4 regions of the Heyndrickxia faecalis genome follow, and region 2 is predicted to be linked to each of the others. Evidence: predicted binding sites of a transcription regulator. Region 2 holds the regulator's gene; each other region holds the start of a gene.
What was found. The regulator Rex, encoded in region 2, represses fermentation and respiration genes when NADH is low (regulators of the CRP and FNR family bind a similar motif). The targets are predictions, from matches to a motif close to TTGTGAAATATTTCACAA.

Region 1 (3,214 bases), 990 kb from region 2:
CCCAGTTTCGGGAATTTGGCAACCCGTTTCCGGATGTCCATAAATTTTTGCTTCAATTCGTTGAAATCAACTTCCGGATGCTCATAGAACAGCCACATGCCTTTTGCAGCATCCATCGCCGACCCGCCGCCAAGCGCGATAATGACATCCGGCTGGAAGCTTGCCATAGCTGCGGCACCTTTCCGAACCGTTTCAATGGACGGATCCGGTTCGACTTCAGAGAAAATTTCACAGTGGACATAGTCCGGGCGTTTCCGCAAGTAGTATAGCACTTTCTCAACAAATCCGAGCCGGACCATATCCGGATCGGTGACAATAAAGGCACTTGAGATATCCGGCATTTTTTCCAGGTATTGGACCGAGTTCTTTTCAAAATACACGCGTGGTGGAATTTTAAACCATTGCATATTGACTCTCCGTTTCGCCATTGTTTTTACATTGTACAGATTAATGACACCGACGTTTGTGGACACTGAGTTGCCGCCGAACGTGCCGCAACCGAGCGTCAAAGAAGGCATGTAGGCATTGTAAATGTCGCCGATTGCCCCTTGCGAAGACGGGGAGTTGACAATGATCCGGCCGGCTTTCATTTTTAATCCGTATTGTTCAATGACTTCATCATTTGTCGAATGGATCACAGCCGAGTGGCCGAGTCCGCCGAATTCGAGCATGGCTTCCGCAAATTCGAAACCTTGTTTTGTGCTGCTGGCTTTGTAGCAGGCCAAAACCGGGCTCAATTTTTCTCTGGAAAGTGGATAGTCCGGGCCGACGCCTGTAAGTTCAGCAATTAAAATTTTGGTATCTTCCGGGACGTCCACGCCTGCCATTTTTGCAATTTCATAGGCCGGTTTGCCGACAATGGCGCTGTTGACGGATTGCGTCTTTTCATTGATGACGGTTTTCTCAACTTTTTTCTTCTCCGCTTCATTCAGGAAGTAGCAATGATTTGCAATCAATTCGTTTTTTACATGGTCATAAATTTCTTTGTCGATAATGACAGCCTGTTCCGACGCACAGATCATGCCATTGTCAAACGTTTTGGATAAAATCAGGTCATTGACGGCGCGTTTGATATCAGCAGATTTTTCAATATAGCAAGGGACGTTCCCCGGCCCGACGCCAAGCGCAGGTTTCCCGCTCGAATATGCGGACTTTACCATGCCGGAACCGCCCGTTGCAAGAATCAGCGAAATGCCCGAATGTTTCATCAATTGCTGTGTCGCTTCAATGGCCGGTTTTTCGATCCATTGGATGCAGTTTTCCGGCGCGCCGGCTTTCACAGCAGCGTCCAGCATGACTTTTGCGGCATGGCTGCTGCATTTTTGCGCGGACGGGTGGAATGCGAAAATGATCGGGTTGCGTGTTTTAATCGCAATTAACGCTTTAAACATCGTGGTTGATGTCGGGTTTGTTACAGGCGTGACCCCGGCAATAACGCCGACTGGCTCCGCGAATTTGACAATTTCTTCATTATTGTTTTCATCAATGATGCCGACTGTTTTGTTATATTTAATATTGTGGTAGATGTATTCTGTTGCAAACAGGTTTTTTGTAATTTTGTCTTCATATACGCCGCGCCCTGTTTCTTCCACGGCCATTTTGGCGAGCACCATATGCTGTTCCAGCCCTGCAAGCGCCATTTGTTTTACGATATTGTCCACTTGCGCCTGATCCAGTTCCATAAATTCACGCAGTGCTTTTTGGCCTTTGGCGACGAGGGAATTTACCATTTCCGTGATTTGTGCGGATTTGCCAACAACTTTTTCATCAATTGCCATGATCGTGGCCTCCATTCTGGTGATTTTGTGAAGAATTTCACATAAAAGGTTAAAAAATAAAGTTTGTGAATAATTTCACATGATTTTCTGCTGTTTTTCAATATTTCTTTTCTTTATGGCTCTATTATATGCGATTTCACATGCTATGGCTGTGTCAGATTGGTGACAAATGAATAAATCATTTATAAACTTTTTTCTTTCAAACATTGCTTTCCAGCCGCGATTCAATTAAAATAGGTTTTTCCCGCCTTTTTACATTGTAAGTGCTTCCATTTTATATTTGCATATTTATGCAGAATTCAGTATAGAGATTGCCGCAAAAAAACCGCTTCCCGCTTGTGAAACCTGCACATTCACAAGGAAGAAACAAAAAAGGAGATGAATTTTATGCAAATCCATCTCCCGGATGTGTTAGAAATACCTTTTTTTCCAAAAAATGATGGCTGTGACACTGGAAAGAACCAGAGAGGCCAAAAACGCCAGCCAAAAACCATGGGGGCTTGATTGCCACGGCAGGCCGTGAAGATTCATTCCGAAAAAGCTGGATACCATCGTTGGCAGGGAAAGGATAATCGTGACCGTCGTCAAAAATTTCATCACGCCGTTCACGTTATTGGAAATGACAGAAGCATAGGCATCCATCATACCACTTAAAATATTGCTGTGGACTTCACACATTTCGATTGCCTGTTTGACTTCAATCATGACGTCATCCAGTAAGTCCATGTCATCTTCATATACTTTTAGGAAATGCTGCCGTGTCATTTTTTCCATGACGATTTTATTGGCTTTTAATGAGGTCGTAAAATACACGAGTGTCTTTTCAAGGCTCAGCAGTTCGAACAGTTCCTCGTTTCGCATCGATTCGTGCAATTCGCGTTCGATCAGGCTTGATCTGCGGTCGATATATTTTAAATAGTTTAAATAATAACTTGCAACTTCATATAGAATTTGAAGGGTAAATCTGGTTTTCATGTAGGTGTAAAACCCGCGCACCCGTCTGTGGATAAACTTTCCGATAATCGGATTATCCTGCAGGCAGACCGTGATGAAATAAAAAGGCGTGACGATAATCCCGAGCGGAATCGTATCATACAGCGCGGAGTCCACATCGTCCTTTACCTTAACGGGAAGGCCGACAATGATTAAAATATCATCGTCTTCTTTTTCAATACGGGAGCGTTCATCGACATCCAGCGGGTCTTTAATAAAATCGGCCGGTATATTCGTTTGCTGGACAACCTGGTTGATTTCTTCCTCTGTCGGGTTCACCAGGTTCACCCAGCATCCTTTTGACAAAGTTTCTGTTTCCTTCAGTTTGCCGTTTTCGTCCGTTAAATACATATTTAACATGCAGGCACCTCCTCTTCACTTTTGAGGAAGCTCAAGCATACTTTACTCTTCCAGAGACTGATAACCTGTAGGATTGGTCGAGG
Region 2 (3,214 bases):
CGTTTTTTTGAGTGCTTTTAAGATTGACGAACCTTTTTCAAACAGCTGTCTAATAATATCTGTTATTTGAACTAATAAATAATGATTTTTCATGGCTGTGTAGTTTTGGCTATTGGCATGTTCTATATTGTAACGATTATTTTTTTGTTCGTTAAATCCTTGATTTTCAATCTTCCAGCGGCTTCTTCCTGCAGCGATGAGTCGTTCCACGTTCTTTTTCGTGATTTTAATATCCGTTATAAATACATACTCTTTCGATTTCCCATCCTCTGTTTTCATTGTGGCCTCCATCAGATTGACCGTTCTGTCTTTGTAGGCAATATCATTCACCCAAACTAATGAATTCTGATCCTTACTTTGTTCCAGCTCTTTTATTGCCTTAAACTCCGTCGAGATACTTTTAATTCTCCCTTCCTTAAATCTGCATATATATTTCCATTTGTGCGCCCTGCACAGATTAAATACCGTTTCACATGCATAGAGACTATCTCCCAAGATACAAATCGGTAGTCTTTTAAATATTTTTTTTATTTTCTTTGCCAGCCTGTCGAAGGCTTTTAATTCACAATCTTGCTTAGAAACATTTTCTGATTCATTTTCGATAAATTCGGAGGCAATACTGAAGACCATATCCCCCACGACAAGCTTGGCTTCAAGTACATGGTGCATATAAAGTACGTTCGTTTCTCCTGTTTCTTTATTTGTATATGCCCGTCTCAGGCAGTGTTTACAATGTTTCTTATGAAAGGTGTGTAATCCAGTTCCATCAATGATGACACCCCAGTACTTTCCTTCAATTCGATAAGACTCGAGAGACCTTTTTTTCAATAATTCTTTAATCATATACGTTCTAATTTTTTCTAATTCATTTACATCTAAGCCAGATAAAAAGTCGTTAATTGTATCATAATGTGGAAGTTCTTCAAGAAAATCTAAGCCTAACACCTTCCCTACATTTTTAATACATTCTTCTTTATTAAAACGCTCACTCATGTTTCTCATGGATTTTAGGCCGGTCATATTTTTCAACATCATCGTAAATAAAAGGACCTCTGGACCATAAGTGATATAGCTTTGATGTCGGTGGTCTGCTACCTTTTTTAGGTTATTCATCAGGTCTTTGAAAAAATGCTTCTGAATTTTAAGGAACTCGAAAAAATAATTTGCTTCTTTTTCACGATTTCTTTTTTCTTTTCTAGTAACCAAAATAAAAACCCCCTCAAAACAGCCAAGTTTAATTAGGGCTTGCTGAACGAATCAAATTTTAGCTTGTATTCGACTTGTCACTAAGCCATACCAAAATATTCGTCCAGCAAGCTCTAATTATTTAAATTATTACATATTTGGCCGTATTTTTGGGGGGGATACTTAAATTATCACGAAAAATTTTTACTCCTCAGAGCTGCGTGATCGGAATTTGTCAAAAAACTTTTCACATAAATTCGTAAAAACCCATGAAAAAAATGCTTACTTGTGATATATTTAACATAGTTGGAGAGAGAAAAAGACGCATGCAGGCATTTTTTTAAAACATATTTTTTCTTTGCTCAGATAGGAGTAATATTATAATGAAGAATGGCAGCGCTGCCATTCTGGAATGGACGCACGATTGGAACCAACAGCACAAAAAACTTAAGCTTTCAACTTGGGGGATTTCACATGAAGGATGAATCAGTAAAAATACCGCAAGCCACTGCAAAACGGCTTCCATTATATTACCGGTACCTGAGAAATTTATATACACTTGGCAAGCAAAGGGTATCCTCGGCGGAACTGAGTGAAGCGGTGAAAGTCGACTCCGCTACGATACGCAGGGATTTTTCCTACTTCGGGGCACTTGGAAAAAAAGGTTATGGTTATAATGTAAAATATTTATTGTCTTTTTTCGGCAAGACGCTGAACCAGGATGAGATCACAGATGTAGCGCTGGTTGGCGTTGGGAACCTCGGTACAGCCCTTTTGAATTACAATTTTTCGAAGAATAACAGCGCACGGATTGTGATGGCATTTGACAATGACCCCGGGAAGGTGGGGAGCCATGTTGGCAATGTGCCTGTTTACAGCATGGACGAATTAAGAGAACGGCTTTGCGCGGAAGATGTGACGGTTGTGATTTTGACGGTCCCCGCTTCCAGTGCCCAGGCAGTGACAGACGAGCTTGCCAGTACAAATGTAAAAGGCGTTTTAAACTTTACACCTGCCCGGCTGAACGTGCCGCCGGATATCCGCGTCCATCATATTGACCTGGCCGTGGAACTGCAGGCACTGATCTACTTTTTAAAACATTATTCAAATGATGAAGAAAATTTGAAAGAAACAAAAGAGCCGGTTGCGAAGCCATAGCCAAAAAGCTTTTTTTCCGTTATCATAGTGGGTACAGGGGGTGGCCCGATTGAAAACGGAATGCAGGCGCAAATGGCAATGGCCGGATTTGGCTGTGGCGTGCAAAGGGAAAAGGGCGGATTCAACGCCGGCACTTAAAGGGGAACGGCGATGAATACGAAAAAAATGCCGGTTACCGGACACATCCAGGAATTGAGAAAGCGGTTAATTACCGTTCTCATTTTCTTTCTGTTTGCCCTGGTTGTTGGCTTTTTTACCGCAAAACCTGTTATACGTTATTTGCAGCATGCCAAAAATGCCGGCATGTTCACGATGAATGCCTTCAGGGTAACCGATCCTATTAAGGTTTTTATGGAAGTTTCGGTTGTGATCGCATGCCTATTGACCCTGCCGGTGATTTTGTACCAGCTTTGGGCGTTTATAAGCCCGGGGCTGTATGAGAAAGAAAAGAAACTGACATTAAGTTACATTCCTGTTTCCATCTTGCTTTTTATAGCCGGCGTTTCTTTTTCCTATTTCGTGCTTTGTCCGCTGATGGTGAAGTTTATGATGGGCTTGTCAAATGAAATGGGCATTCGTGCGGTGATCGGGATCCGGGAGTATATTCAGTTTCTGCTAGAGATCACGCTTCCGTTTGGCTTTGTGTTCCAAATGCCGGTCGTGGTCCTGTTTCTGACCCGGCTTGGCATCATTACGCCGAGACTGTTGAAAAAGGTAAGAAAATATGCGTATCTTGCTTTGATTGCAGCTGCCGGCATCATCACCCCGCCGGACGTGTTTTCGCAGCTGATTACCTTTGTTCCACTCGTTTTGCTGTATGAAGCAAGCACACTGATTTCGAAAATGGCGTACCGCAATGCCAAAAAAGCGG
Region 3 (3,214 bases), 120 kb from region 2:
CTCTTGCCTTTCTCTTAAAGGAGGCACTTCGATTTCTACGACGAGTAACCGATAAAAGAGATCCTCACGGAATTTCCCTTCTTTTACAAGTTTTCTTAAATTCTGATTTGTAACTGAAATAATTCGGATATCCAAATTACGCGGGCTTTTGCCTCCAATTCTTTGGATTTGTTTTTCTTGGAGGGTCCGTAATAATTTTACTTGTAATTGTAAAGGCATTTCACCAATTTCGTCTAACATAATCGTACCACCGTTAGCTAATTCCAAAAGTCCGATTTTCCCTTCCTCTCGAGCCGCCTGTAAAAGCTCCTTTTTCGTACCCAAAAAGCTCTGATTCCATGAGAGATTCCGGAATCGCACCACAATTGACCTTAATAAAAGGTTTATCTTTTCTATCACTTAACTTATGAATCAGGTTAGCGACGACTTCTTTTCCTGTTCCTGATTCGCCGGATATGAGCACACTTGTAGGGTGTGGGGAAATTAGTTTAACTTCATCATATATTTGCCTCATTTTTTGGCTTTTAAAAATTATCGGCTGGCGCGGGTCATTCATTTTAAAAGTATATCGATTGTAGTTGAGTTCGGAAAAATATTTTGCTTTCTCGAGTTCTTGCCTCATGTCATTAAGATGGGTGATGTCTCTTACGCTCGTCACTACCATCTCAATATTACCGGTTTCATCAAATACGGGATTTCCAGTAACAATAACATCTTTTTTCCCATTAATTTTTTGCATGATCGAGATTCGCTTTTTTCTTTCAAGGACCAGCAATGATACGGATTGATCTATATATCCTTGTTCCATTAAATCTGCCATGTGATTTCCGATTAGTTCTTCTCTTTTAAAACCCGTAATATTCTCATATTCCGAATTCACTAAAATGGTTATACCGTTATGATCTGTAACGTAAATACCATCTGTTGAAAATTCTATGATGGCTTCCATCTTTTTTAGATGATCACGATATCGTTCCATTTGCGTTATATCTTGAATTACAATGATTGCTCCTAATAATTTATGATTTTCATAGAGTGGTGTTCTATTTATTAAAAGCCGTCTGTTATTTATTACTATCTCTTCACCTGCATTGGTATTCCTCTGTTTAGCCATGCCAGGCAGTTCGGTTTTTGGGATAATATTTCGAATGTGTATATCCGGATCGTTCTTGCATTTGATATTCAATAGTTCTTCTGCAGATGAATTCATCATTAATATTTTGTTGTTTTTGTCAATGACAACAAGGCCATTGTACATTGATGAAAAGATATTTTCCCATAATCTGTTTTCCGGAATAAGAGATTTCATCAAGTTAACCTCCTCGTAATTGGTGATTTTTTTATATTAATGGTGACATGCTTCACCAATAACGATTCTGTATTACTTGTAGAAAAACCTTCTTTTGAATTTCAATATAATTCGTAATTAGGTGGAATTTTTCACCGATAAAAATAATCAATTAAAGTATGGCGGGCTTTTCAAATGGCATGGTTTTTGCATTTAATGGATTGAATAATTAGGAATGGGGTGGTTAGATATACTTGCTAAACTACGTAACAGGATGTAAACTGGCAGATTATTTTTGGTAAGGACAATGAAAAATCATTGATATCCCACAAGGAGGAATGGCAATGGTAAACATTAAGAAACCCAGGCCCAAACTTTATGTTATGGACAATGGGCGAATGAGAATGGACAAAAACCTAATGATTGCGGGATCAAATCAAGCAACTGTCGATCATCCCAATGCCCCAAATGAAATGGTAGAATTTCCGATTTATACAGTGCTAATTGATCATCCGGAAGGAAAAATTTTATTTGATACTTCCTGCAATCCCGATTCAATGGGACCGGAAGGACGGTGGAATGAGGCTACACAAAAAGGATTCCCATGGACTGCAAGCGAAGAGTGTTACTTACACAATCGATTAGAGCAATTAAATGTCCGGCCGGAGGACATAAAGTATGTGGTGGCGTCCCATCTTCATTTGGATCACGCGGGTTGTCTGGAAATGTTTACGAACGCAACCATCATTGTTCATGATGATGAATTAAATGGTGCGTTGCGGGTTTTTGCTCGTAACCAAAGCGAAGGCGCCTATATCTGGGCTGATATAAATGCATGGATTAAAAATAATCTTCAGTGGCAAACCATTAAACCTTATGAAGACTATTTAGAGCTGGTAGAAGGCGTAAGAATTATAAATTTTGGTAGCGGCCATGCATGGGGATTGATTGGGTTACAAGTTAATATGCCTGAGACCGGGTCTATTATTCTTGCCTCTGACGCCATTTATACCGCAGAGAGCTACGGGCCTCCAATTAAACCGCCAGGAATTTTATATGATTCTGTAGGGTGGGCAAAAGCTGTTGAAAAAATAAGGCGTTTAGCAAAGGAAACAAATTCTGTTGTTTGGTACGGACATGATGCCCATCAGTTTGAGACATTTCGAAAATCTACCGAGGGTTACTATGAATAATTTTGGAAGGGGTTTCATAAATGGAGACACGGGCAGCTGTTTTGTATGAAATGGGGTTGCCAGCCCCTTATAAGGAAAGCCAGCCGTTAAAGATTGAGACATTGAAATTGGAACCTCCTAAACAGGGGGAACTCTTGATAAAAATTAGGGCCGCTGGTTTATGCCATTCAGACCTTTCAGTCATAAATGGAAGCCGGCCAAGGCCGATGCCAATGGCTCTTGGTCATGAAGCAGCAGGTGAAGTGATTGAAGCGGGGGAAGGTATTACGGATTTAAAACCCGGTGATCATGTTGTTTGTTCTTTTGTTCCCAGCTGCGGTCACTGTCTCCCTTGTCAAGAAGGACGTCCTGCATTATGTGAACCGGGTGCGAAGGCCAACAATGAAGGGGAAATGTTGTCGGGAGGGCGACGCCTTAAGAAAAATGGCAAAGAGATCAACCATCATCTTGGAGTTTCAGGTTTTGCGGAGTATGCGGTGGTTTCCAGAAATTCTGTTGTCAAGGTTGATCCTGAAATCCCATTTAGCAAAGTTGCTATCTTTGGTTGTGCTGTGATTACCGGGGTAGGTGCAGTCATCAACACAGCAAGGGTCAAACCTGGAAGCAGTGTTGCCGTGGTGGGTCTGGGTGGAATTGGACTTAACGCATTGCTTGGTGCGGTGTTAGCAGGAGCAAGAAAAGTTATTGCGGTGGATATTAATACCCAAAAACTTGAGATTGCCAAAAAACTAGG
Region 4 (3,214 bases), 940 kb from region 2:
CAATGTCAAAACAAATATGACGTTTAATGACATGCTTACGATTGAGAAAAATTACCGGAATGCCGCCAAAAACATTACCGAGTATGAAGTAAAAGGCACCGATGCCAACTTTGACGGGATCTATTATTTGGCGGTGTCAGATGCTGAAAAAGAAAAAGTCACGCAAATGCTGGAAGAAAATCTGTCTGGTGACTAAGGAATAGTGGAAACAAACAACCCGCTTCCGGCATGCAGAAGCGGGTTGTTCTGTCAACGGCTTTCAATAAACCGGATTACTTCTTCAAGCGGCGTTTCTGCCATTGACCCGAGGCGGTGGTCAATCTCGCCGAACTTGAGGTCTTTTGTTACCCGGTTCGGGACGACTACGCATGCCATACCGGCGCGTTTTGCCGCAAGCGACCCGTTTGGCGAATCTTCGAAGACGAGGCATTGTTCCGGTTCCACGCCGAGACAGCCGGCTGCTTTCAAATACAAAGCAGGGTCCGGTTTGACTTTTTCAACGTCATCGGAAGATTTGATGCAGTCAAAATAAGCGAGAAGGCCAAGCTGGCGCAAATAGCGGTGCAGCCATTTCCTGTCGGAGCTTGAAGCCAGCCCGACTTTAAGCCCGAGGTTCTTGGCCGACTTTAAATAATCTTCCACGCCTTCGCGGGCCGCGCCTTTTTCGAGCCGTTTTAAAAACATTTCCTCCAGCTCGTGGTCCAGTTTTTCTGTATCAAGCGGCTTTTTGATCTGCTCTTCAAGATATTTAAACGGCTTAAAACCCGAATGCGTGCCTACCCCCTTTCCCCATAGTTCAAGCGGCATCTCGCAATTGTAGCCGCGAAAAATTTCACAAAGCGCTTCATAGTGTTCCGATTCCGTATCCATAATCAGCCCGTCGAAATCAAAAATCACAGCTTTTATCATCCGTAAAACCCCTTTCTGTTTCCCTTAACATTATACGTTAAAAACACTTTTCCTCCCAAAATGGTTTTGAAATCTTTTCCAAAATATTAAATACCGTATTCCTTCACAAAGTTGTAAATTATTTCTGGATAATGCCAGTATTTGACAAATCTATGAAAAATATATGAACTTTTTATGAAATTTTTATGAAACATGGCGGAATAAGGGTAAAAGACAATACAATCTATATTTTTTTATTGTAAAATAGGTTAGCACCATAATAAAGGTGAAAAAATAAAAGTACCACCTTTTTTTCATTTGCTTTTATTTGTACACTATTTTACCAAACCGGAAGGAGAGAAAAAATGTGTTGAGGAAACTACCTTGGAAACTGGTGCTGCTTTTGTCCCTCACATCGCTCTTTTTGCTCGGCGGATGTGACACCAAATTTGCAGTGCTCGACCCACAAGGCCCAATGGCGCGGGAACAATATCATTTGATTGTTTACTCATCCATCTTAATGGCCTTTGTATTCGTCGTTGTCCTTGGGTTGTATCTTTATATGGTGATAAAATACAGGGCGTCGCGTCTGCCGGCTGATTATAAACCGCCGCAAATCCACGGCCATAAAGTGCTGGAAACGGTGTGGACCATTATCCCGGTGCTGATTATTATTGCCATTGCCATTCCAACCGTTAAAGCAAACTATTCGGTTGAAGAAACGCCAAAATCCATGAAAAGCGAAAAACCTTTAACGATTTATGTCACGTCATCGGAATGGAAATGGATTTTCAGTTATCCGGAACAGGGCATTGAAACCGTTAACTATGTAAACATCCCGGCTGGGCGGCCAATCAATTTCGAATTGACATCATCCGGTACGATGGCATCTTTCTGGATCCCTGAACTTGGCGGACAGAAATATACGATGCCGAACATGACGATGAGGCTGATTCTGGCTGCAGACCACCCTGGCGAATATACAGGAAGAAACGCAAACTTCAACGGGGAAGGCTTTGCAAAGATGGACTTCGATGTGTTGGCCCAAACACCGAAAGATTTTAATGCGTGGGTGAAGGAAGTCAAAAGCAGAGCGCCTCAAATGAAAAAATCGGATTATGAAAACCTGGTTAAAAAAGAAGGCCTTGTAGGAAGGCATACCTATACAGGGACCCATTTAAAATGGGATAAACCGGATGAACAAAAAAGCTATTATGAAGAATCGGAAAAAGGTGAGAAACAAAATCACCATCACCACCACGATATGTCCGGTATGGATATGGGCGGAAAATAATCATTGGAATAGGAGGAAAACAGTGTGAAACTTAGTGATTTTTTCGTCACCGGTGAACCGGCCATATATGCCGCCGAAGTTGGCATGGCACTTGGCGCGGCCGCTGTGATCTTTTCTCTAACCTATTTCAAGAAATGGAAATGGTTATGGAAAGAATGGCTGACAACCGTTGACCATAAAAAAATCGGGATTATGTACATTATCGTTGCGGTATTAATGTTATTCCGCGGCGGTGTCGATGCTTTAATGATGAGAACACAGCTTGCACTGCCGAACCAGCATCTGCTTGATGCCAACCATTACGACGGGATCTTTACGACCCACGGGGTTGTCATGATCTTATTTATGGCGATGCCGTTTTTGTTCGGCCTGATTAACGTTGCTGTTCCGCTCCAAATCGGGGCGCGCGATGTTGCCTTCCCGCTTTTGAACGCATTCAGCTTCTGGGCAATGGTTGCAGGGATGTGCCTCTTTAATATTTCATTTATTATCGGGGGTTCCCCTACTGCCGGCTGGACGAACTACTTCCCGCTTGCAGGCACGGAATTTACAAAAGGTGTCGGAAACAACTATTATGCAATGGGCCTGCAGCTTTCCGGGATCGGGACACTGGCAACGGCCGTAAACTTCATTGTCACGATTCTGAAAATGCGGGCGCCGGGCATGACATTAATGAAAATGCCGATGTTCGTATGGTCTACTTTGATTACTTTTATCATCGTGCTTTTTGCTTTCCCTGTTTTGACAGTGGCTTTGGCAGAAGTAACGTTTGACCGTACTTTCGGCGCACACTTCTTTACCATGGGTTCAGGCGGCAGCCCGATGTTATGGGCAAACTTGTTCTGGATCTGGGGCCACCCGGAAGTGTACATTGTGTTGCTGCCATCTCTTGGGATTTACGCGGACATTATCGCTACATTCTCGGGTAAACGATTGTTTGGATATGCCTCCATGGTCGTTGCGATGGCTGGTATCGCATTCTTCAGTTATTTCACATGGGTTCACCACTTCTTTACAATGGGGAACACATCC

Region 1: a site for Rex is predicted at 1,804-1,821, ahead of adhE (bifunctional acetaldehyde-CoA/alcohol dehydrogenase). Genes of this name have one in related genera too.
Region 3: a site for Rex is predicted at 1,350-1,367, ahead of ahlS (AhlS family quorum-quenching N-acyl homoserine lactonase). Genes of this name have one in related genera too.
Region 4: a site for Rex is predicted at 974-991, ahead of qoxA (cytochrome aa3 quinol oxidase subunit II). Genes of this name have one in related genera too.

Annotation. Positions count from the first base shown of each region.
Region 1 is NZ_CP158453.1:2,882,338-2,885,551, forward strand. Features, by position in the region: gene adhE (bifunctional acetaldehyde-CoA/alcohol dehydrogenase) at 1-1,778, opposite strand, end outside; gene ABR335_RS13940 (magnesium transporter CorA family protein) at 2,190-3,131, opposite strand.
Region 2 is NZ_CP158453.1:351,507-354,720, forward strand. Features, by position in the region: gene ABR335_RS01705 (transposase family protein) at 1-1,206, opposite strand, end outside; gene ABR335_RS01710 (redox-sensing transcriptional repressor Rex) at 1,660-2,343, shown strand; gene tatC (twin-arginine translocase subunit TatC) at 2,494-3,214, shown strand, end outside.
Region 3 is NZ_CP158453.1:474,527-477,740, forward strand. Features, by position in the region: gene ABR335_RS02285 (sigma 54-interacting transcriptional regulator) at 1-324, opposite strand, end outside; gene ABR335_RS02290 (sigma 54-interacting transcriptional regulator) at 254-1,309, opposite strand; gene ahlS (AhlS family quorum-quenching N-acyl homoserine lactonase) at 1,633-2,481, shown strand; gene ABR335_RS02300 (zinc-dependent alcohol dehydrogenase family protein) at 2,502-3,214, shown strand, end outside.
Region 4 is NZ_CP158453.1:2,937,348-2,940,561, forward strand. Features, by position in the region: gene ABR335_RS14160 (LCP family protein) at 1-196, shown strand, start outside; gene ABR335_RS14165 (HAD family hydrolase) at 250-909, opposite strand; gene qoxA (cytochrome aa3 quinol oxidase subunit II) at 1,256-2,182, shown strand; gene qoxB (cytochrome aa3 quinol oxidase subunit I) at 2,207-3,214, shown strand, end outside.